DNA from 4 places in the Limnobacter thiooxidans genome. Region 4 is predicted to be linked to each of the others. Evidence: predicted binding sites of a transcription regulator. Region 4 holds the regulator's gene; each other region holds the start of a gene.

Region 1 (5,829 bases), 280 kb from region 4:
AGCTTGGCGGAAGCAAGCCGGGTATCTGCCGACCTGGCCAACCAGCTTGAACAGAAGCGGACTGAAAAAGCAGGGCTTGAAACCGAGGTTCGCCAGCTTCGATTCGATCTGACCCAGCGCAAGGAGTTGATCGTCTCGCTGGAGCATGGCTTGAAACATGGCCAGGGCAAGAAGCTGAGAGAAGAAATTGACTTGTTGAACAAAAAACCGGCTCCACGTTCGATCAAGGAGGTTGATCCCAACCGGCTGGACGAGATGCGCGCGAAGCTTCCAGTGCTGGAAGAACGGCTTTCACTGGTTGAAATCGAGTCGCAAAGCCTTGAGCAGGCTCATGAAGCCAAGCTGGCTGAATTGGCCAGCAAGGTAGCGCGGCACCAGTTGTCGGATTCAGTCATCTTGGCCGCGCGCCAGTATGTCTGCAAACAATTGGGTTTGCATGAGGCCTTGTTCAACAGAATGTGGAACAGGCATGTGGGGTTGGCACCGGCACAGTTGAAGGCGCGTTTCAACGGTGAGGATGGCACGGGAAGCCTTGGCCAGCCAGTGCCCGGACACACCACGAGGGTGGGGGCGTCCAGTTATGCGACACCGGAACTGGCGTTGAAGGCGCTTTTCGATGTGTCCGAGGTTATTCAAAATGCCGAGTTGGCGGGTGGGGTGGGGCACACTGTTGTTCAACATGGTGTGCCGGTGGGCCTGAGTGCCATACCCCCTGAAGGGGAAATTAAAACCGTTGCCGCCACTTTGGTCGAGATCACCCCTGCCTCGGCCGTGGAGCAGCGCCGCCTGCACATCACCCCGGTCACAGTGCCCCAAGACATTTCACTGACTTCGGAGGTGGCAAAACAGGTGCACCAGTTGAACACCTGACGCATCACTCAGGAAGTGGCCAGCTCGCAACGCGGGCGGGTGTTCATGCTGTAATTCCGGTTCGCCAGCAGGTCGGGGTGTTCACGCACCTGCATGGCGCCAGCAAAAGCAATCATGGCGCCGTTGTCGGTACACAGGTTCAGTTCGGGAAAGTACACGTCGATACCGCGTTTGGTCGCCGCCTTGACCAATTGCTCACGAAGCAAGCGGTTTGCACCGACGCCGCCCGCCACAACCAACCGTTTGTGGTCCATGTGCAGGCAAGCGGCCAGTGCCTTTTTCACCAGGGTTTCTACAATGGCAGCCTGAAAGCTGGCCGCCAGGTCGGCTTTGTCCGTGTCATCGATGGCCATGCCTTCTGCGGGCTGGCTAACGCCAGCCAATTTCATGGCAGTAGTCAGCACGGCGGTTTTCAGCCCAGAGAAACTGAACATGAAGTCACCGCTGTGCAGCATGGGCCTTGGCAGCTTGAATCGCTCGGGGTTACCGCTTTCCGCCAGTTTCGATAGGGCTGGGCCACCCGGGTAGGGCAGGCCGATCATTTTGGCAGTTTTGTCAAAGGCCTCACCAGCCGCATCGTCCAGTGTTTCGCCCAGCAATTTGTACTTTCCCAAGCCTTCAACACCCATCAATTGGCTGTGGCCGCCGCTGACCAGCAAGGCAGTGAATGGAAAAGCAGGCGGGTTGGCTGACAACAGAGGCGACAGCAAGTGTCCTTCCAGGTGATGAACCGGGATCACCGGCAAGTTCAGGCCCATGGCCATGCTGTAAGAAAAGGCGCAGCCAGCCATGAGCGCACCGGGCAAGCCAGGGCCGGTGGTCACGGCGATTGCATCAACATCATTCAGGCCAATGCCCGCTTGTGCAAAGGTCTCATTCATCAGCGGGATCAGGCGGCGAATGTGGTCTCGGGACGCCAGTTCAGGCACTACACCGCCGTAGTCCTTGTGCATGGCAATTTGTGAATAAAGGGCCTGGCCCAGAATGCGGCCGTCTGTGGTGCACAGGGCCACGCCTGTTTCATCACAAGAGCTTTCAAAGCCAAGCACAATTTTTGGAGAGGTCACTTCACACTGCCGGGATGGGGTAAGTCTGCATTTTAAACCAGCCCAGCCTTCCCATGCGAATCCTTCTTTTGTGCACTGCACCGTTGGGGTGCTTTTTAATGGTGCGTGGTCCATCCAGTATTCAGTTTTTCAGGTTAAAAACAGCCAAAACTGTGCAAATTCCATTGAAAAAGGCTGGCACGACCCTTGCATTTACTTCGGGCGTAGGTCGTCAACGGCGGCGATCTGCAGGTGGATTGACAGGTCTCCTGAGGTTGCGCAAGCGACTGAGGGAGTTGGACAACGGTGTCCGTGCTGCTTCGTGCAGCCGGGTGCCGTTTTTTTTTGGTTAATTGGGATTGAAGACATGCTGATGTCCGTCAAAAAACAGAAACTGGTGGTGGTAGGCAACGGCATGGCCGGCATACGGGTGCTTGAAGAGCTGATCAAGCTCGCGCCTGAACTGTACGACATCACGGTGTTTGGCGCAGAACCACATCCCAATTACAACCGCATCATGCTGTCGCCCGTGCTGGCTGGAGAGCAGAAATTCGAAGACATCGTTCTGAATGACTGGGATTGGTACACCAGCAACAACGTGACCCTGCACGTGGGTCGCGAGGTCACCGAGATTGATCGAGTAAAGCGCCTTGTGAAGTGTGCCGACGGCACCACGGCTGAATACGACAGGTTATTGCTGGCCACAGGCTCCAATTCATTCATCTTGCCAGTACCTGGTTCAACATTGCCGGGCGTGATTGGCTACCGTGACATTGCAGACACCGAAGCCATGCTGGATGCAGCCAAGCATTACAAAAAAGCAGTGGTGATTGGCGGTGGCCTGTTGGGCCTGGAAGCGGCCAACGGCCTGGCCTTGCAAGGCATGGACGTGTCAGTGGTGCACCTGCCCACCTGGCTGATGGAGCGCCAGCTTGACCCCACCGCAGCAGGCCTGTTGCAGAAAAGCCTTGAAAGCAAGGGGCTGAAGTTTCTGCTGGCCAAAAACACCAAGGCCCTGCATGCAGGCGCCGATGGACGGGTTTCAACAATTGAATTCACGGATGGCGAAATTCACAAGGCTGACCTGGTGGTGATGGCCGTGGGTATTCGCCCGAACGACAAGCTGGCGGCCAGCAGTGGCCTGCACTGCAACCGCGGCGTGGTCGTCAGCGACACGCTGCAAACCATCACTGATCCAAAAATTTATTCGGTAGGCGAATGTGCCAGCCACCGTGGCGTGGCTTACGGTTTGGTAGCACCTTTGTTTGAACAGGCCAAGGTGTGTGCCAACCACCTGGCGCAGTTCGGCATTGGCCGTTACGAAGGCTCTGTCACCTCCACCAAACTGAAAGTGACCGGCGTGGATTTGTTCTCCGCAGGCAACTTCATGGGTGGTGAAGGCTGTGAAGAGCTGCTGCTTTCCGATCCCATAGGTGGCGTGTACAAAAAACTGATCATCAAGGAAGACAAATTGGTGGGTGCCTGCCTGTACGGCGACACCGCGGACGGTTCCTGGTACTTCAAGCTGATGCGTGAAGGCAAGGCCGTGGGCGAAATTCGCGACAAGTTGATGTTTGGCCAGAACAACATTGGCGACACAGGTCATGAAGGCCAAAGCCAGGCTAGCAAAATGGCTGACACAGACGAGGTGTGCGGTTGCAACGGCGTGTGCAAGGGCACCATTGTGCAGGCCATCAAGACCAAGGGTTTGTTCACCATTGAAGAAGTACGCAAGCACACCAAAGCCAGCGCAAGCTGTGGTTCTTGTACAGGCCTGTGTGAACAGATCTTGATGAGCACGGCAGGTGCAGATTATTCCGCCACGCCCAAAACCAAGCCCATGTGCGGTTGCACTGACCATGGTCACCAGGCAGTGCGCGACATGATTTTCAAGCACCACCTGTTGACCAAGGAAGAAGTATTTTCCACCATGAACTGGCGTACCCCCAACGGTTGCGCAAGCTGCCGCCCGGCGGTGAATTATTACCTGATCAGTTCCTGGCCCGGCGAGGCGGTGGACGACCCGCAAAGCCGTTTTATCAATGAACGCGCGCACGCCAATATTCAGAAAGACAAAACCTATTCTGTTGTGCCCCGCATGTGGGGCGGGGAAACCACGGCAGCCGAGTTACGCCGCATTGCGGACGTGGTCGACAAGTTCAACATTCCCACAGTGAAGGTGACGGGTGGCCAGCGCATTGATTTGCTGGGTGTGAAAAAGGAAGATTTGCAGGCCGTGTGGAAAGACCTCGACATGCCCTGCGGCCACGCCTATGCCAAGGGCCTGCGCACCGTGAAAACCTGCGTGGGCAGCGAATGGTGCCGCTTTGGTACGCAAGACAGCACGCAGATGGGCAAGGACCTTGAGCACGCCTTGTTCAAGATGTACGCACCGCACAAGGTCAAACTGGCCGTGTCAGGCTGCCCGCGCAACTGTGCAGAAAGTGGCATCAAGGACGTGGGTGTGATCGGTGTGGATTCCGGCTGGGAAATTTATGTCGGCGGCAACGGCGGCATCAAGACCGAAGTGGCGCAGTTTTTGTGCCGTGTAAAAACATCCGATGAAGTGCTGGCTGTCAGCGGTGCATTTTTGCAGCTGTACCGCAAGGAAGCCTGGTACCTGGAGCGCACGGTGCATTACCTGGAGCGCGTGGGTCTTGATCATGTGAAGGCACGGGTGATTGACGATGTGGCCAACCGCGATGCCCTGTGGGCCGAGCTGCAAGCCGCCCTGGCCATTGAAGAAGACCCGTGGCACAAGCCTGAACAAGCGCAGGTTGATTTGCGCCAGTTCATTCCTATCACACTGGCGGAGGTGGTCTAATGTCGGCTTCATTACTTGAGGAACAGAAGGAAATTCAGATGGAATGGATCAACATTTGCGCGGTGGAAGACATCCCCGTGCTGGGGTCTCGAATTGTGCGTCGCCCTGTTGGGCAAGACATCGCCATTTTCCGCAACAGCGAGCAACAGGTTTTTGCCCTGCTGGATGAATGCCCGCACAAGAAAGGCCCCTTGAGCCAGGGCATTGTTCATGGAACCACCGTGACCTGCCCCTTGCACAACTGGCAAATTGGTTTGGCCGATGGCTGCGCCCGTGAGCCCGATGAAGGTTGCACCGCCAAGTTTGCAGTGCAAGTGATTGATGGCCGCGTGCACCTGAAAACCAGCGAAGTGAAAAGCCACGGCATTTGAAAACTGCGGTATTTGAAAATCCACTGTATTTAATTATCGCCCCCAAGTTTTAAAGACCATTTCAATGACCGAATTGCTGCAGCCCATTCAAAGCACCAAGACAACCTGCCCTTATTGCGGCGTGGGTTGTGGTGTGGTGGTGCGCACGCAAGGCAAAAAAATCATTGATGTGAAAGGCGATGAAACACACCCGGCCAACTGGGGCAAGCTGTGCAGTAAAGGCAGTAAGCTGGCGGAAACAGCCACTGAAAATGTGTACGGCCAGGTGCGTGCAAGCCAGCCCCTGTTGCGCATTCAGCGCGACCAGGCCGTGGCACCCACCGACTGGAACACCGCGCTTGATTTCACCGCAAAGGAATTTGCAAGGCTGATTGCCACTTACGGGCCAGACAGTGTCGGGTTTTACATCAGCGGCCAGTTGTTGACTGAAGACTATTACGTATTCAACAAGCTCGCCAAGGGGCTAATTGGCACCAACAACATCGACACCAATTCGCGCCTGTGCATGAGCAGCGCGGTCAGTGGTTACAAGCGCACCTTGGGTGCAGATGCGCCGCCTTGCAATTACGACGATTTGGCGCTGGCCGATTGCGTGTTCATCGCCGGTTCCAACATGGCGTATGCGCACCCCGTGGCTTATCGCAGGCTGGAAGCCGCGCGTGCCGCCATGCCCGGCCACAAGTTGATTGTGGTGGACCCGCGTGTCACTGACACAGCC
Region 2 (5,829 bases), 1.7 Mb from region 4:
GCAAACCAGTGCCGCTGGTTCACCACGCTTGTATCAAAGGCTGAAAATGTTGCGCCGGCCAAGAACCTGATGCGCAGTGTGGGTGCCAGGCAAGTGCTTGAAGTGGAAATGGAACAAGGTAACAAGACCACGCGAATTGTTGCGTGGTCTTTTGTTTGATTGCCTTGGACGTTAAGGCTTAGCGTCGACGACCACCGCCCACCAACAGCAACAAGGCACCCGCTACAATGGAACCAACACCTGCCCACATTGGAACATTGACCTGCTTTTCCTGATCGACATTAATTTCTACAGAACCTATTTTGGCTGCGGTGGATTCTTCGGTGTAACTGAAACCACCATAAACAAGTCCCAAGGTACCTGCAACAATCAAGAGAACTCCAATTAGTTTCGTGGCTTGCATCTAGTTTTCCTCAAAAAAGTTGGTGGGGGTGAGCAAATAACGGATGCGCTGCAAATACGACATACAAGAAATTCAACATTCGTCTGGAGGTGCTGATCAAATGACGGACATGCGCGTTACTTGCGCAGTACTTCAAATTTTTCTGCAGCCTTTCTGCCAAACCAAGCAAAAGTGAAAGTCAAAATCAGGTAGTGCAAGGCCAGGTAATAGGCACAATAGTTGAGGACATATTGACAAATGTTTACTTGTGCTGAACTCATTGTGAAACTGGTCCCTCGATTTCAGTCGCGGAACGATCCGCATAAAAGAGGGAGTGTCAGACACGGCCATCAAATTCACAAATGAGGTAGTGGACCACCCCCGAACGGAGTGATCCCTTCGCCGACTTTATTTTTTGGCGATGATATAGACGGCGTGCACAATACCAGGAATGTAGCCCAGCAAGGTCAGCACAATGTTGATCCAGAAGTGTTTACCAAAACCTTCCTGCAAAAATACGCCCAGTGGTGGTATGAATATGGCAATCAGTATGCGAATAAAGTCCATTGATTCTCCTGCAAAACAACAGTGGATGAAATAGCTACTGCCCCATCATAAGAGCACTTGCGAACTTGTAACGCGATTGGACTGCAGAACGGAGACCTGAATTTCATTCAATCCTGAACCTTGCCACGCAAGGCCTTGACCTGTCCACGAATGGTTTTTCCCTGCAAGCGACGGCGGTTTGAACCCAAGGTTGGTCGAGTTACTCGACGGACCTTGTCTGGTTTGGCCACTTCGGCCACCAGTTCATTGAGCCGACACAAAGCATCAATACGATTTTGTTCCTGACTGCGAGAGGTTTGGGCCTTGATGACAATCACCCCCTCTTTGGTCAAACGCTGGTCTTGCAAGGCCAGTAACTTTTCCTGAATGTGTGCGGGAAGAGACGATGCGCGAATATCAAACCGCAGGTGAACTGCACTGGAAACTTTGTTGACGTTTTGTCCGCCCGCGCCCTGGGCACGAATGGCAGAAAACTCGACTTCAGACTCAAGGACTTTTATAGATTTAGTCAGCATGGAAGGAGCTTACCGCAGGTGAGTAAACAATACCCGGAGCAAACTTCAACAAGGCAGGTCAAGTACCCCATTGTGACAAAAAAACCTGCATGGCCCTTGCACCGCCTGATGTCAACAGTCCGATCAAGCCAGTAACGTTCAAGACGACAGTGCACCAAAAGATCCATTGAAAACTGTATTTTTTGTTCTTGTGTCTAAGCATTCGCTGTGCGGCCAATGCACCCGGCCAGCCACCAACCAGGGAAAGTATGTGCAAGGTGTTTTCTGAAGTTCGCCAGCGATTTTTCTTTGCAGCTGACTTGTCGAGAGCATACTCAGCAAACGTCACTGCACTGATGAAAAGATAAATACCAAAAAGCGCAAATGGCAAATAGCCCAAGTAAACAAGGGTCGCAAGAACCGTGAAAAATATGGAGGAAATCACAGGGAAAAAAGAAACAATTCGCGAAATTAAATGGCTTTTCCAAGCCGCCAGATTGTAGAACGACTCAAACCCAAACCGTCGGCTGCTTTTTGCACCTCGCCGTTGGCCAAACTCAAAGCCTGCCTAACAATGGCTGCACGATTGTCTTTGGAAGCCCGGGTGTAAGCCAAAGCCAATTCATTCATGGCATGGTCACCTTCAACAACACTGTGAACAGCGGTTCGAAAGAGTTCCGGCTTTGCTTCAGGCGTTTGAAGCAGATCAGGAAACCAGCCACGCCAATCTTGTATATCGCTTTCCTGAAGCATCAACACGGCTGCCCTGCGGCAAACATTTTTCAATTGCCGAATATTGCCAGGCCAAGGCAATGCTTTCAAAACTGGCAGGGCCACATTCAGAAACTCATCGAAACGTGCTTTGCTGACCCGCACGGGAGTTGTTCGCAAAAAGTAGCCCGCCAGTTCCGCGATGTCCTCAGAACGTTCACGCAGTGGCGGTATTTGAATCAACATTTCATTGAGCCTGAAATACAAGTCTTCGCGAAAACGCCCTTCTTCAACTGCCTGTTGCAAATTCACGTTGCTGGCGGCCAGCAAACGGAAGTCTACCTTGCGCGATGACACCGAACCAATTCGGCGCACAGTGCTGTCTTCGAGAATTCTCAACAGTCGGGTTTGAAACGCCATAGGCATGTCGCCGATTTCATCCAGAAACACAGTGCCACCCTGGGTGCTTTCGAACATGCCGGCGCGCCCTCCTTTGACGGCCCCGGAAAACGCGCCTTCTTCATAACCAAACAATTCACTTTCAAGCAGGCTTTCGGTCAGCGATGCACAATTGATGGCCACGAAGGGTTTTCCAGCCCGCGGGCTGGAGGTGTGAATGGATTGGGCCACCAATTCTTTGCCTACCCCTGTTTCGCCTTGAATAAGTACCGATAGGTCAATGCTTCCACAGAGGCGAATTGTGCTGCGCAGTTTGTCCATCGCGATGCTTGCGCCGATCAAGTCTTGCTCGGTGTGGTAGGTGTAGGTTTGATTGGTTCGACGCACGCCACCCGTGGCTTTGGCACCCGCCAGGCGAATGGCTTCTTCAAACGCCTTGACCACACCCTGGCGGGAATAAATCAGAATGGCGTCCATGCCCATTTCCTGGGCAATCTCGGTGACAAGCCCTGAACCGACTACCACCTGAACACCGAGTTGTGAGAGCTCTCGAACCGCGCGGCGTGCGTCTTCAGGGGTGCGGTAGGTGCGGGTGTTCAAAGGTACATCGAATGCACGCGCAAATTGTTCTAGTTCATCAAATGCATGTTCATAACTGACCAAGCCCACTGCAGCGGATGTCTTTCTGGCGGAGGCCAAGGCTTGCATCACGTCAAAACCGTCAGTGCGAATAATCACCAGTGGTGCTTCCAGCTGGTTTTGCAAAAACGCGCCATTGGAGCCCGCTGCAATAAACACATCAGCCGTGTCGGTGTAATAGCGGTTTCGCGCATAAGACAAGGCGTCTTCATAGGCCTTGGGCACCAACTCGATGTTGGCTGAATCGGCGTAGTCGCGGCCGATTTCCCGCAGGGTTCCCGCCAAAGCACTAATGCTGAACACCACAATTCTTGGTTTCATTTAAACCACCATTTTTATTTGAAACATCTTGCCGTCTCATTTTAGACAGCAATTCATTAAAACACCACCTTCATGACAGTAAGGAAAATCAAAAACCCACCCAAGTGACTGAAAAATATATGCTTTATTGGTAGCCACATTAGCTGGCACGAACCCTGCACTACATTGCGCCATACAACCAGGAGAATTCCATGACTCAAAATTCCGCAGGCGCACGTTTCCGCCAAGCTGTAAAAGAAGAACAACCTTTGCAAGTAATTGGCGCAATCAACGCCAACCACGCCTTGCTGGCCAAGCGCGCCGGCTTCAAAGCCATCTACTTAAGCGGTGGCGGTGTTGCTGCCGGTTCACTGGGTCTGCCTGACCTGGGCATTTCCGGCCTGGACGATGTGCTGACTGATGTACGCCGCATCACTGATGTTTGCGACACACCACTGCTGGTGGACGTGGACACCGGCTTTGGTTCCTCGTTTTTCAATATTGCCCGCACCACCAAGGCCATGATGAAAGCCGGTGCAGCCGCCATGCACATTGAAGACCAGGTGGGTGCCAAGCGCTGTGGCCACCGTCCCGGCAAAGCCATCGTGACCCAGGCTGAAATGGTCGACCGCGTGAAAGCCGCCGTGGATGCACGTGGTTCAGACGACTTCGTCATCATGGCCCGCACCGATGCGCTGGCTGTTGAAGGGTTGCAGTCTGCAATCGACCGTGCCTGCGCCTGCGTGGAAGCCGGTGCCGACATGATTTTCCCTGAAGCCATGACTGAACTGAGCATGTACCAGCAATTCGTGGATGCCGTGAAAGTGCCTGTGCTGGCCAATATCACCGAATTTGGTTCAACCCCCCTGTTCACCACTGAAGAGTTGAAAGGTGTGGGCGTGGGCTTGGTGTTGTACCCGCTGAGCGCATTCCGCGCCATGAACAAGGCCGCACAGAATGTGTACGAGGCTGTGCGCCGCGACGGCACACAGAAGAATGTGCTGGACACCATGCAAACCCGCATGGAGCTGTATGACAGCATTGGCTATCACGGCTTTGAACAAAAGCTGGATGCCCTGTTTCAGCAAAAATAATTTAACCAACTTTTTTACAGAACCCTATTTTGATTTTCAGGAGACAGAACATGTCTGAACAGCAAACAACAACCCCCGGCTTCAAGCCCAAGAAATCAGTTGCCTTGTCTGGCACTGCCGCCGGCAACACAGCCCTGTGTACCGTAGGCCGCACCGGCAACGATTTGGCTTACCGTGGTTACGACATTCTTGATTTGGCCACCACCACTGAATTTGAAGAAATTGCTTACCTGCTGGTGCATGGCAAGTTGCCCACCGTGGCTGAACTGGCTGGCTACAAGCAAAAACTGAAAGCACTGCGCGGTATTCCCGCTGGCGTGAAGCAGGCTCTGGAAGCCCTGCCCCCATCAGCCCACCCCATGGATGTGATGCGCACGGGCGTTTCCGTACTGGGTTGCCTGCAGCCTGAGAAAGACGACCACAACCACCCCGGCGCGCGCGACATTGCCGACAAGCTGATGGCCTCTTTGGGTTCCATGTTGCTGTACTGGTACCACTACAGCCACAACGGCAAGCGCATTGAAGTGGAAACCGACGACGATTCAATCGGCGGCCACTTCCTGCACCTGCTGCACGGCGAAAAGCCCCGCGACAGCTGGGTTAGTGCAATGCACACCTCGCTGATTCTGTACGCAGAACATGAATTCAACGCGTCCACTTTCACCAGCCGCGTGGTGGCCGGTACAGGTTCCGACATGTACTCCGCCATTTGTGGTGGCATTGGTGCCCTGCGTGGCCCCAAGCACGGCGGCGCCAACGAAGTGGCTTTCGAAATCCAGAAGCGTTACGACAACCCTGCAGAAGCCGAGGCCGACATTCGCGCCCGTGTTGAGCGCAAGGAAGTGGTCATCGGTTTTGGTCACCCTGTGTACACCGTGAGCGACCCCCGCAACGTGGTCATCAAGAAAGTGGCAGAAGACCTCTCCAAAGAACAGAACAACATGAAGATGTACGACATCGCCGAACGCCTTGAAAGCGTGATGTGGGAAATCAAGAAAATGTTCCCCAACCTGGACTGGTTCAGCGCCGTGAGCTACCACATGATGGGCGTGCCCACCGCCATGTTCACACCCCTGTTCGTGATTGCTCGCACTTCCGGCTGGAGCGCCCACGTGATTGAGCAACGCATTGATGGCAAGATCATTCGCCCAAGCGCCAACTACACAGGCCCTGAAGACCAGAAATTCGTGCCCATCAACGAGCGCAAGTAATACGGAACCAACATGAGCATGAACAAAGAATT
Region 3 (5,829 bases), 1.1 Mb from region 4:
CTTTAAACAGTGTCAATCATACTCGATCACCCGGTGAACACCCTCCCCATTGAAGGCGAGTGTTGATACCAGGTGGGTGACACTTTCGGTCTACAAAGCACAAATAAAAATGGCCCTTTTCAGGGCCATTTTCAGATCGCACGAAAGCACTCAGGCAATTACAGGCCGTAGTACATGTCGTATTCGATGGGGTGTGGTGTCATGCGCATGCGCTGAACTTCTTCCATCTTCAAAGCGATGTACGCTTCGATCATTTCCTTGCTGAATACACCACCACGGGTCAGGAACTCGTGATCTGCTTCCAGTGCTTCCAGAGCCTGTTCCAGGCTGTGGCACACGGTTGGTACCAATGCGTCTTCCTCTGGAGGCAAGTCGTACAGGTTCTTCGTCGCAGCTTCACCTGGGTGAATCTTGTTCTGAACACCGTCCAGACCAGCCATCAACAAGGCAGAGAATGCCAGGTAGGGGTTGGCCATAGGGTCCGGGAAGCGCGCTTCGATACGACGGCCTTTTGGATTGGCCACGTGTGGAATGCGAATTGAAGCGGAACGGTTCTTGGCAGAGTAAGCCAATTTTACCGGTGCTTCGTAACCAGGCACCAAACGCTTGTAGGAGTTGGTGGATGGGTTGGTAATCGCGTTCAGTGCACGTGCGTGCTTGATGATACCGCCGATGTAGTACAGGGCGAAATCAGACAAACCTGCATAACCATTGCCTGCGAACAGGTTAACGCCGTCTTTCCAGACTGACTGGTGAACGTGCATACCTGAACCGTTGTCACCCCACATTGGCTTGGGCATGAATGTCGCTGTTTTGCCATAGCTTGCAGCAACGTTCCACACGGTGTACTTCAGAATCTGGGTCCAGTCAGCGCGCTTGGTCAGCGTGGAGAACATGGTACCGATTTCGTTCTGGCCAGCGCCGGCCACTTCGTGGTGGTGCACTTCAACGGGCACGCCTTGCTGTTCCAGCAACAGACACATTTCGGAACGGATGTCCTGGAAAGAGTCGGTAGGGGAAACCGGGAAGTAACCGCCTTTTACTGTTGGGCGATGACCCAGGTTACCGTGCTCGTAGTCAATACCAGTTGACCATGCAGCTTCTTCGGACTTGATCTTGAAGTGGCAACCGGACATTTCGTCTGTCCATGTCACGCTGTCGAAAATGAAGAATTCGGGTTCTGGACCGAAGTAGGCTGTGTCGCCCAGGCCAGATGACTTCAGGTACGCTTCAGCGCGGCGTGCGATGGAACGTGGGTCACGGTCGTAGCCCTTGCCGTCAGTTGGCTCGATTACGTCGCAAGTCAGGATCAGGGTAGGCTCTTCACGGAATGGGTCCATGCGAGCTGTATCTGGATCGGGCATCAACAACATGTCGGAGGCTTCAATGCCTTTCCAACCCGCGATGGAAGAGCCGTCAAATGCGTGACCAGACTCGAACTTGTCATCGTCAAACATTTTAACAGGCACGGAAACGTGTTGTTCTTTGCCTTTTGTGTCGGTGAATCGGAAGTCAATGAACTTGACTTCGTTTTCCGCAACCATCTTCATTACATCTTGGGCGGTCGCCATTGAAAATCTCCTGGTATGTGAGGTGGATAGTGATCTAAAAAAGTTCCGAGTGAAACGCATCAAATTAAGCGAAACAATAACACGTTCAACATTGCTATATATGACTCTTAGCGCGAATTCACTCAACGACGTGGAGGGTTAAAGCAAAGACCATACCAACAAAACATCAACGGCAAAGCGCGCATCTTGAGTCAGGTGACTCTCACCCGTCCGGGTTATTTGCCCCATCTTGGAGCATCGCGCACTAATATGGTGCATTTTTGCTTTTGGTTTAGTCTAGCGCATGCTTGTATTACAATACACTCATTCAAAACACACACCTCAAGAGAGCAGAACATGTCTAAAACTGCCCAGCAATTACTCGATTTGGCGAAGAATCGGGCTACAGAGAAAGAGCTGACCTACTTGGGCGCGCTCACCCCGCGAGAAGCCTGGGAACTTCTCAAAGCCGATGAAAACGCGGTGCTGATCGATGTGCGCACCGATGCGGAACTGGATTGGGTTGGGCAAGTCAGTTTTTCAGAAGACCGTTCATTTCATGTGGAATGGAACAATTACCCGGATGGCGTACGCAACCCCGACTTCATCACGCAGGTGGCGGACCGGGTACAAACCCACCAACCAGTCCTGTTTCTTTGCCGCAGCGGTGCACGCTCACACCACGCAGCCACCCTGGCAGCCAAACACGGTTTCGAGTTTGCAATCAATGTGCTGGAAGGTTTTGAAGGGGATAAGAACGATGAACACCAGCGCTCCAGCCTGAACGGATGGCGTTTCAGTGGCCTGCCTTGGGAGCAGCACTGAACAGTGCCGGGTTTAATGCCCAAGTACTGAGAACAATTTGCTGGCGATGAAAAATGCAAGCAGACAGCCCAGCACGTGCACTGCGGCGTGACCAAGCGCGAGTGCGGGTTTGTCGAGCAGCAAATTGGCGCCTTCCGCCGTGAAGGCTGAAAACGTGGTCAGGCCACCCAATACACCGGTCATGAGAAACAACCCCATCGGGTTGGCTTTCAACCAGGCCGGGCCCAAAGTGGCAAACAAGGCGCCCGCCAAAAAGCCACCAATCAGGTTGACCGCCAAGGTACCCACTGCGAATGGCAACCAGGCGGGCTGACCCAATATCCACCCAAGGGCGTAACGGCCTACTCCTCCCAAGCCTGCCCCTACAAAAACGGCCAAAGCATTCAGGGCATTCACTGGTCTTGCTCCCAGCGCTTCATGGCGGTGTCGTCGCTATCGCGTGCGGACACCCAGCGCGCGCCCTGCGGCGTGTCTTCCTTTTTCCAGAAAGGCGCTTCAGTTTTGAGGTAGTCCATGATGAATTCACAGGCCAGAAAAGCCTGCTGGCGATGCGCACTGGTCGCGGCTGCAAACACGATCTGGTCTTCCGGATACAAGGGGCCCACCCGGTGAATAATCATCGCCGAGCTGATTTCAAAACGCGAATCGGCAACTTTCAGGATATTTTCCAGCGCTTTTTCGGTCATGCCCGGGTAATGCTCAAGTGTCATGGCCTGAACCATGCTGTTTTCATTCATGTCACGAACCGTACCAATGAAGGTGGCCACCGCACCAATTTCGGGCAACCCTTCCCGAAGCCAGCGAACCTCCGTTGACACATCGAAATCAGCCTCTTGAACCAACACTTTGGATCGCAGCATTCAACCCCCCGTTACAGGTGGAAAAAAGGCCACTTCGGCCACTTCAGGCACGGGGGTGTTGTCATCAGCCATGTCCTGATTGACCGCTGCACGCAAGCGCCCAGCCTGCTCAAACACTTTGGCAAAAGCTGGGTCGCTACACAGGTGGGCACGCAGGCCTGCCACGGTGGCGGGCGAAAAATCAGCCTCAACATCCATGCTGTCTTGCCCCAGTTGTTCTTTCAAACTGGCAAAAAACCGTACTTTCACTTTCATGACATCAAATCCCGATACATCACACAATCAACCCACTCACCGGGACTTACCACCTGCCCCTTGGCCAGACGAACCAAGCCATTGGACTGGGCCAGTGAGGTGAGCACGCCCGAACTCTGGTTGGCAAACAGCCGCGCTTTTCCGGATTGTACATGGACACGCAAAAACTCCTCCCGGCGCTCATCGGGCTTCAACCAGGCGAAATCCGCCTGCACCTGCTGCATGCGCAAACGCCAATCCACCTGGGTCACGGCCTGCCCCTGCAATAGATCCAAAAAAGGCTTCACGATCAGCTTGAATGCAACCGCACTGGAAACCGGGTTACCCGGCAAGCCAAAAAACCAGCTGTAGCCACCTTGCAGGCGGTTGATGTGACCAAAAGCGATCGGTTTTCCCGGCTTCATGGCCACTTTCCATGAACGCAATTCACCCACTTTTTCAATGGCAGGCTTCACATGGTCTTCTTCGCCCACGGACACCCCGCCGGAACTGATCACGGCGTCACAATCGGCCAGTGATTCAAGCGCTGCGCAGGTGGCCTTGAAGTTGTCGGGCACAATACCCACCGACACCACGTCCACGTTCAAGGCACTCAGCAAACCACACCACACATACTCGTTGGAATTGTAGATTTGACCGGCTTTCAAAGGGCTTCCCGGGCGTTGCAGTTCGCTGCCTGTGGCCATCACGCCCACTTTCAGTCGCCGGGCCACAGCCACTTCTGCCACTCCAATTGAGGCCAGCAAACCCACGTGAATGGCATCCAGACGCGTGCCTTTGGACAACACAACCTGGCCTGTGGCAATGTCTTCGCCCGCGCACCGAATCCACTGCCCTGCTTTGGGCAAGGCATTGAAAACAACCTGACCATCACCCAGTACTTGAACGTCCTCTTGCATGACCACGGAATCCGAACCTGGCGGAATGGGGGCACCCGTAAAAATCCTGGCCACCGTACCCGGCAACAAAGCGTCAGGCGAGGCACCAGCCGGAATACGTTGCGACACCTCAAATTGCCTTTGGGCAACAAAATCTGCACTGCGCACTGCATAGCCATCCATGCCGCTGTTGTCATGCTGCGGCACATCCAGCGTAGAGATCACATCTTGAGCCAGAACACGCCCAAGAGCCTGTTTCAATTCAACTTGCTCAATGCCCACAGTTTGCTGAACAGCCAAAGGCCAAATCTGGGCAAGCAGGTCATTCAGTTCAATCATTCAAAAAGTGTTCCAAAATAAATTGCGCAATCGTGGGTGGATCATTCAGCGGCAGAACGGGCAAACCGCGGCACTCGATTTCCGCATCACAGGCCACCGCCACGATATTGGGGTCTTGAGGATACAACATTGGCTTGCCGTTTGCCTCACGCCAGATTTCGATTTTTGGGATATCGGCCCTTTTGAAACCTTCAACAATCACCAGATCGCAAGGTGAAAGGCGAGTTAATTGTTCTTCCAGGGTAGGCTCTGCTTCATCCCGCAGCTCATGCATCAATACCCAACGCTTGTTGGCCGTAATCAATACTTCATAGGCGCCGGCCTCACGGTGTCGATAGGAATCCTTGCCGGGCCGGTCAATGTCAAAGTCGTGGTGGGCGTGCTTGATGACTGACACGCGCACACCTTTGCCAATCAGGATCGGCAACAACTGCTCGATCAATGTGGTCTTGCCTACGCCGGAAAAACCGGCAAATCCAAACACCTTGGGCACTTCAGTTTCCTTGTGACAGTTGCTTTTCAATCAACAGGATCTGTTGACCTGTTTCCTTCAAGATATCGGCTGAAGGTTTGGCCTTGCAACGCAAAACAATTTCAAAACATGCGCCCCATTGCGGCTTGCTTACGGGCACAACCGGGCTTTGCGCGATCAGATCACCACCGTAGCGCTGCACCAGCATGCGCGACACAGGCAAACCCAAACCGGTACCCCGCCCTGCCTGCTTGCTGGTGTAGAACATCTTGAAAATCAGCTGCAATCGTTCGGCGGGGATGGGCTCGCCATTGTTTTGTACGCGTATCCGAACTTCGGCGTGGCCATCTTCAGATGTGGCATTGAAAGTTTCGATGAAAATGGTGGCAGGTTCATCAGGCGATTTGTCTTCCCCATCAAACGGCCCTTCCAGTGCATGTGCCGCATTGATCAATAAATTGACCATGACCTGCTGCAGTTCAGTCCTGCTGATCTGGACGGTTTCAGTGGCATTGAAGTCGAGCTTGAGCCGCGCACGCGCCATTTCAATTTCGCTGCGCACAAACAGGATGCTGTCCTGAATCACTTCATTGACATTGACTGCCTCGGTATAGGAGGCGTATTCATCGGGCCGGCAAAACTGCAACAGC
Region 4 (5,829 bases):
GAACTCGTCCAGGGTGTTGATACCCCGCATTTGCAGAATGCTGTTTCGCACTGCCGCCTCCAGCAATACGGCCAGGTTACGGCCAGCCGCCACGGGCAAGATCGCTTTGCGAATGGGCAGACCCAGCACTTCCTGATATTGCTGCTCGGTGACCAGACGTTCCTGGTGCAATTCCAGCGAGGCTTTGCGCACCAGGTGCACAATCAGTTTCAGGCGCATTTTTCTGCGAACGGCTGTTTCACCAAAAATTGCCTTGATGTCCAGCAGACCAACGCCCCGAACTTCCATCAGGTTGCGAATCAGTTCCGGGCAGCGCCCTTCAATGTAGTTGGGGGCCACGCGTGAAAATTCCACCACGTCGTCAGCCACCAGGCCGTGGCCGCGTGAAATCAGTTCCAGGCCCAATTCGCTTTTGCCCAGTCCCGATTCACCACAAATGAGTACGCCCATGCCCAGCACGTCCATGAACACGCCGTGCATCATGGTGGAGGGTGCGAGCCATTTGTTGATATAAACGCGCAAGAAGTCGATGATTTCAGCGGCCGACAAGGGGGTGGCCAGCAGCGGGATGTTGGCCTTGTCGCAGGCTTCCTTGAGCAGGCTGTGCGGCTGGAAAGACTCAGCCACGATAATGGCGGGCGGTTCGCCCTCAACCAGTTTGTCGATCTGGTTTTGTTTGCGGGCATCGCTGATGCGTGCGAAGTATTCAATTTCCTGACGACCAAATACCTGGATGCGACCCGGGTGAATGGTGTTGAGGTGACCCACCAAGTCAGAGGAAGCAAAGCACTGAAGGTCGAGGTGGCGCTCACCACCGTTCAAGCCGGCAAGCCAGTCAAGTTTGAGTTTGTTGCGGTTGGCTTCGATCAGTTCTTTCAGTTGCTTCACAGGCTTAGCTCGCGGGTTGGTAGGGCTCCCAGTTGGCGATCAGCTGGTGTGTGGCACCCGGATCAGACTCGGTCATGAGCTTTTCCCGGAAGTCTTTGTCAGACAGCATTTGAGCCAATTCAGACAGTATATCCAGATGATGCTGGTTTGCGCTTTCAGGCACCAGCAAAAACATGAGTAGTTTGACAGGCTGGCCATCAGGTGCATCGAAAGGGATGGGGTCTTGAACGCGAACAAGGGATGCGATAGGTTCGCGCAGACCCTTGATGCGGCCGTGCGGCACAGCCACTTGCTGGCCAAGGCCAGTGGAACCCAGACGTTCTCGCGCGAAGAGGCTGTCGAACACCTTGGACCTTGCGATACCCTGGTTGTTCTCAAAGACCAGTCCGGCTTGCTCGAAGACGCGCTTTTTGCTGGTGACCTGTGTGTCCAACAAAATGTTGGATGGTGGCAGTAGATTTGCGATCAAGTTCATCGCTGTTGATTCCTGATACCCGCTTCTAATGGTGGGGCCGATTATACGCCATAAAAACGGAAAAGGCGGATTGTTGTCCGCCTTTTGAATTTCCCTGAAATTACAGTGGTTTATTCAGCTTCTTCAACCACTTGGTGTTTCATGGGGGTGTGATTGTGATTGGTCACTTTGTCTTTGTGGCGAAGGACCTGGCGATCCAGTTTGTCGGCCAGCGCGTCAATTGCCGCATAGAGGTTTTCATGGCTTGCTTCTGCATGGATGTCTTTGCCGCGTACATGCAGCGTGACATCGGCCTTCTGAACCAGCTTGACCACTGAAATGGTCACCGATGCGTCAATCACATGGTCAAAATGCCTTTTCACCCGATCCAGTTTTTCAATTACGTAATTTCGAATTGCTGGGGTAACTTCCAGATGATGACCATTGATGTTCAAGTTCATAAAGGTATCTCCTTTCGTTGCTGCGGGGGAAGCTTTAGTTTTTAAAGCGACTTTCGCATGTTCACCGGGGGTATTTTCAGTGATTCCCGGTATTTAGCGACCGTGCGTCTTGCGACCACGATGCCCTGTTGACCGAGTAGTTCGGCGATTTGGCTGTCAGATATCGGCTGCTTGGCGTCCTCCGCAGAAATCAGTTGCTTGATGAGCGCACGGATGGCCGTGCTGGAAGCCTGCCCACCCGAGTCGGTGGAAACATGACTCCCGAAGAAATACTTTAGCTCAACCAACCCATAGGGCGTCAACATATATTTTTGCGTGGTAACCCTTGACACAGTCGATTCATGAAGACCGAGAAGGTCTGCAATTTCTCGCAAAACCAAGGGCTGCATGGCAATTTCACCATGGTTGAAGTAGCCAATCTGCCTTTCAACGATGGCCTGGCTGACTCGTAAAATAGTGTCAAATCGCTGCTGAACGTTTTTTAATAGCCAGCGGGCCTCTTGAAGTTGGGCGCTGAGTTGCGCACTTTGCCCTCGATGAGAGCGCAAAATAGAGGCATACATTTCATTGATTCGGATTTTTGGCATGACATCCGGGTTCAATTGCACATGCCATTGGCCGCTAAGTTTCTTGACAATTACGTCGGGAACTACATGGTCGTCGTCAATTCGGCGAAAGCGCGCGCCAGGAAATGGTTCAAGTGAACGAATGATCTGGTGGCAAACCTTCAGCACGTCTTCGTCCACGTTGAGTGCTTTTTTCAACTTGGTGAAGTCGCGTTGGGCGAGCAGTCCAAGGTGGTCGCGGATAATGGCCTGGCAGTTGCCGAGTAGTGAGGGCTGGCAGGTGATGTCGGACCTTTGGGCCAGTTGCAACAGCAGGCATTCGGAAGCATTGCGTGCGCCCACACCAGGTGGGTCAAAGCTTTGCAGCAGGCTCAGGGCCGCGCTGAGTTCTTCAAACTCCAGGTCGGGTTCGTCTTGCAGGGTTTCCCAAAGGTCTTCCAATTCAACGGTGAGGTAGCCGTCGTCACTCAGGTAGTCGATCAGCCACAGCACGAGGTTTTTGTCCCGTTCACTGGCTTGCGTCAGGCGCAACTGGTCGATCAGATGTTGGTGCAGGCTGCTGTCAGGCGCAGCAAGCTGCAGGCCTGGCTTTTCCTCATCGCCGTCGGCGTTGGCGCCGCTGTTGTCGCGCCAATCGCCTTCCCAATTGTCCTCAATCGAGTCAATGGTTTCACGCTGAACAATTTCTTCGCCCTGGTTGTCCTGTTCAGCCTGTTGGTCGCTGACGGGTTCAGGCGCTTTACGGGGGTCGGGTTCAGCCTCAAAGCTGTCGCCTTTGGGTTCGTGCAGTTCACCATTGCTGCTGTCCAGGCTCAGTGTGCGTTCGCCTTCCATCGCTTCTTCATCTGCCAGTTCTAGCAGCGGGTTTTCGGCAAGGGCCTGCTGGATTTCCTGCTGCAATTCAAGCGTGGACAGTTGTAACAGGCGAATGGACTGCTGTAGCTGAGGGGTTAGCGTGAGGTTTTGGGAAACTTTAAGCTGAAGTGATTGTTTCATGTTGATTCAGCTTTACATCCGGAAGTGTTCGCCAAGATATACACGGCGTACATCGTCATTTTTTACAATCTGCTCCGGGCTGCCCGAGGCCAATACCCGGCCCGCGCTGATGATGTAAGCGCGGTCGCAAATGCCCAGCGTTTCACGCACGTTGTGGTCAGTGATCAGCACACCGATACCCTTAGACTTCAAAAACGCGACGATGCGCTGAATCTCAAGCACTGCGATTGGGTCCACACCCGCGAACGGCTCATCCAGCAGAATGAAGCGGGGCTGGCTGCCCAAGGCCCGCGCAATTTCCAGGCGGCGGCGTTCGCCTCCAGAAAGAGATGCAGCGACTGAAGTTCGGATGTGCGTGATCTGCAAGTCATTCAACAGGTCTTCAACCGCCTGATCGATCGTTTTGTCCGTGGGCGGGTTGATTTCGAGCACGGCCCGAATATTTTCCTCGACCGTCAACTTCCTGAATACCGAGGCTTCCTGGGGCAGGTAGGACAGCCCGGCACGCGACCGCTCATGGATGGGTTTGAGGGTGATGTCCTGGCCTTCCAGGCAGATGTTTCCTTCGTCGGCGCTGACCAGCCCCACAATCATGTAAAAACAGGTGGTTTTACCTGCGCCGTTGGGGCCAAGTAGACCCACCACCTCTCCCGTGTCCACGTGCAGGGATACGTCTTCGATTACGCGTTTGCTTCGGTAAGCTTTGCGAAGGCTGTGCGCTTGAAGCCGACCTTGCCCGGTCAGAGTTTGAGCTGGCGTCGTGTTGGTGGTTTGCTTGACGGGGTTGCTCACTGCGCCTGTCCTTGTGTCTTGGGTTTGATCACTGCTTGAACCCGTGTTTTGCCCGCGCTGTTTGGCGCGCCCACCACATTCAAAAACTCAGTGTTTTGTTCGTAGGTGATTTTGCTGCCTGAAATGGATTCTGTTAGTTGACCATTGGCACTCTTTTCGATGCTGGCCTTGCCGGTCAGGGTGACAACGGATTTGTTGCCGTCAAACTCAATCATCTCGCCGGTGCCACTGATGAGCAGCACGTCGCTTTTGACTTGGGAGTCCCGCTGTTGTTTGAACCGGGCTGGGGATCCTTCAACCTTGGCCAGTTGATTGCCATCGGCTGTTTCAGTCAACGTTAGCTTTTCTCCGCGAATGACCAGGCTACCCCGGGTCAGCAACACATTGCCAGTGAACACGGTGACGTTGGACTTTTCGTTGTAAGTCATCTGGTTGGCGTCAATCGTTGTTGCTTGAAGCCTGTCGGCTTCCAGTCCATGGCCTGCTTGGCTGAATGCCAGCAAGCTGGTAAGCACCAAGGTGGGTGTCCAGTATGTGCGTTTCATCGTTGTGCCTCTATGCGAAACTTGATTGACCCTTGCGCTTTCAATTCGCCCGTGTCGTTGTTGAGTGTCGCCCCTTGCGCTTCAAACTTCTGGCCGGGTCGGGTCACCAGCACCTTTTTGTCAGTTGAAATTTCATTGGCGATGTTGTCGATCCGGATTTCCTCGGATTTCATCACTGTCATCAAGCCATCGTTGCGGCTGTTGACAATGACGTCTTCGCGCAAAAAAACCTCGTCAGTGTCCAGCAGGTAGGCGCCTTTGCTGGCTGTGCTTTTCACCATGACCTTGTTGGGCTCAAACTGTTCAAGCTCGGGTTTGGTTAAATTCCAGACGTTGCCCTGCGGAATGTGTTCTGCGGATTTGCTGCGGATAATGGAGTATTTGTTTTCTGCCAGGTCGTGGCTTTGCACTGAAAAATTGCGCAGGTAGTAGTCGCTGACTGTGGGGTCGGCCTTGCCGCGGGCACTGAACAGGCTTAACTCGGACTGTATTGCAAACCAGTACGAAGCCGCTGCGAGCACGAACGTCAGCAGCAGCGGAATGAACTGCGAAATCAGATTAAAGAAAGCACTAACAGGTTTCACCGGCATTCCCAAGGGTTGCGGTATTCGGGCTGGTTGGCCAGAATGAAATCACACAGTTCGCGCGCGGCGCCATCACCAGGCGGCCGGTTGTTGATCCAGTTGGCCGTCTTTTTCATGGGTTCCGGTGAATGGGGCGTGGTCGCTGCCAGTGCAACCTGCTGAAGCACAGGGTAGTCGGGCCAGTCGTCACCAAAAAATCCGCATTCCTGCCAGTCAAGACCAAGAGACTGACGAATGTCGTCATAGGCCTGCAATTTGGTTTTGCAGCCTTGAACCAGTTGATAAATTCCGAGGTCTTTGGCCCGTTTTTCGACGATGCTGCTGGAACGTGCGGTGATCCAGATCACTTTGATGCCATGGTCCATGAGCAGCCGCAAGCCTTGGCCATCGAACACGCTAAAGCGTTTCATGACCTCCCCTTCATTGCCAAAATAAAGCCCGCCATCGGTTAGCGTGCCATCGACATCGAAACCCATCAGCCTGATCTTGGCAGCAGCCAGTTCGGCTGTAGGTCTGTTCTCGTATTCAGGATTCATCAAACCA

Evidence for each region. Region 4 encodes sigma-54, which starts transcription at its own class of promoters, with help from an activator protein. Its sites were predicted from a motif close to TGGCANGNAANCTGCTTT; they were not measured.
Region 1: the regulator sigma-54 is predicted to act here: its motif matches at 2,113-2,130, upstream of nirB (nitrite reductase large subunit NirB).
Region 2: the regulator sigma-54 is predicted to act here: its motif matches at 3,658-3,675, upstream of prpB (methylisocitrate lyase).
Region 3: the regulator sigma-54 is predicted to act here: its motif matches at 1,712-1,729, upstream of glnA (type I glutamate--ammonia ligase).

What each region holds. Positions count from the first base shown of each region.
Region 1 covers NZ_AP028947.1:645,279-651,107, forward strand. The annotation lists gene RGQ30_RS02905 (hypothetical protein) at 1-870, shown strand, start outside; gene tsaD (tRNA (adenosine(37)-N6)-threonylcarbamoyltransferase complex transferase subunit TsaD) at 879-1,937, opposite strand; gene nirB (nitrite reductase large subunit NirB) at 2,284-4,740, shown strand; gene nirD (nitrite reductase small subunit NirD) at 4,740-5,111, shown strand; gene RGQ30_RS02925 (nitrate reductase) at 5,176-5,829, shown strand, end outside.
Region 2 covers NZ_AP028947.1:2,080,055-2,085,883, forward strand. The annotation lists gene rlmF (23S rRNA (adenine(1618)-N(6))-methyltransferase RlmF) at 1-159, shown strand, start outside; gene RGQ30_RS09515 (hypothetical protein) at 179-403, opposite strand; gene RGQ30_RS09520 (YqaE/Pmp3 family membrane protein) at 791-949, opposite strand; gene arfB (alternative ribosome rescue aminoacyl-tRNA hydrolase ArfB) at 1,057-1,464, opposite strand; gene RGQ30_RS09530 (DUF1294 domain-containing protein) at 1,523-1,888, opposite strand; gene prpR (propionate catabolism operon regulatory protein PrpR) at 1,915-3,513, opposite strand; gene prpB (methylisocitrate lyase) at 3,705-4,586, shown strand; gene prpC (bifunctional 2-methylcitrate synthase/citrate synthase) at 4,637-5,797, shown strand; gene acnD (Fe/S-dependent 2-methylisocitrate dehydratase AcnD) at 5,816-5,829, shown strand, end outside.
Region 3 covers NZ_AP028947.1:1,472,178-1,478,006, reverse strand. The annotation lists gene glnA (type I glutamate--ammonia ligase) at 159-1,571, opposite strand; gene RGQ30_RS06740 (rhodanese-like domain-containing protein) at 1,908-2,375, shown strand; gene RGQ30_RS06735 (fluoride efflux transporter FluC) at 2,388-2,771, opposite strand; gene moaE (molybdopterin synthase catalytic subunit MoaE) at 2,768-3,235, opposite strand; gene moaD (molybdopterin converting factor subunit 1) at 3,236-3,490, opposite strand; gene RGQ30_RS06720 (molybdopterin molybdotransferase MoeA) at 3,487-4,707, opposite strand; gene mobB (molybdopterin-guanine dinucleotide biosynthesis protein B) at 4,700-5,200, opposite strand; gene RGQ30_RS06710 (cache domain-containing protein) at 5,202-5,829, opposite strand, start outside.
Region 4 covers NZ_AP028947.1:362,182-368,010, forward strand. The annotation lists gene hprK (HPr(Ser) kinase/phosphatase) at 1-888, opposite strand, end outside; gene RGQ30_RS01615 (PTS sugar transporter subunit IIA) at 893-1,363, opposite strand; gene hpf (ribosome hibernation-promoting factor, HPF/YfiA family) at 1,474-1,803, opposite strand; gene RGQ30_RS01625 (RNA polymerase factor sigma-54) at 1,845-3,365, opposite strand; gene lptB (LPS export ABC transporter ATP-binding protein) at 3,378-4,157, opposite strand; gene lptA (lipopolysaccharide transport periplasmic protein LptA) at 4,154-4,702, opposite strand; gene lptC (LPS export ABC transporter periplasmic protein LptC) at 4,699-5,286, opposite strand; gene RGQ30_RS01645 (KdsC family phosphatase) at 5,283-5,822, opposite strand; gene RGQ30_RS01650 (KpsF/GutQ family sugar-phosphate isomerase) at 5,822-5,829, opposite strand, start outside.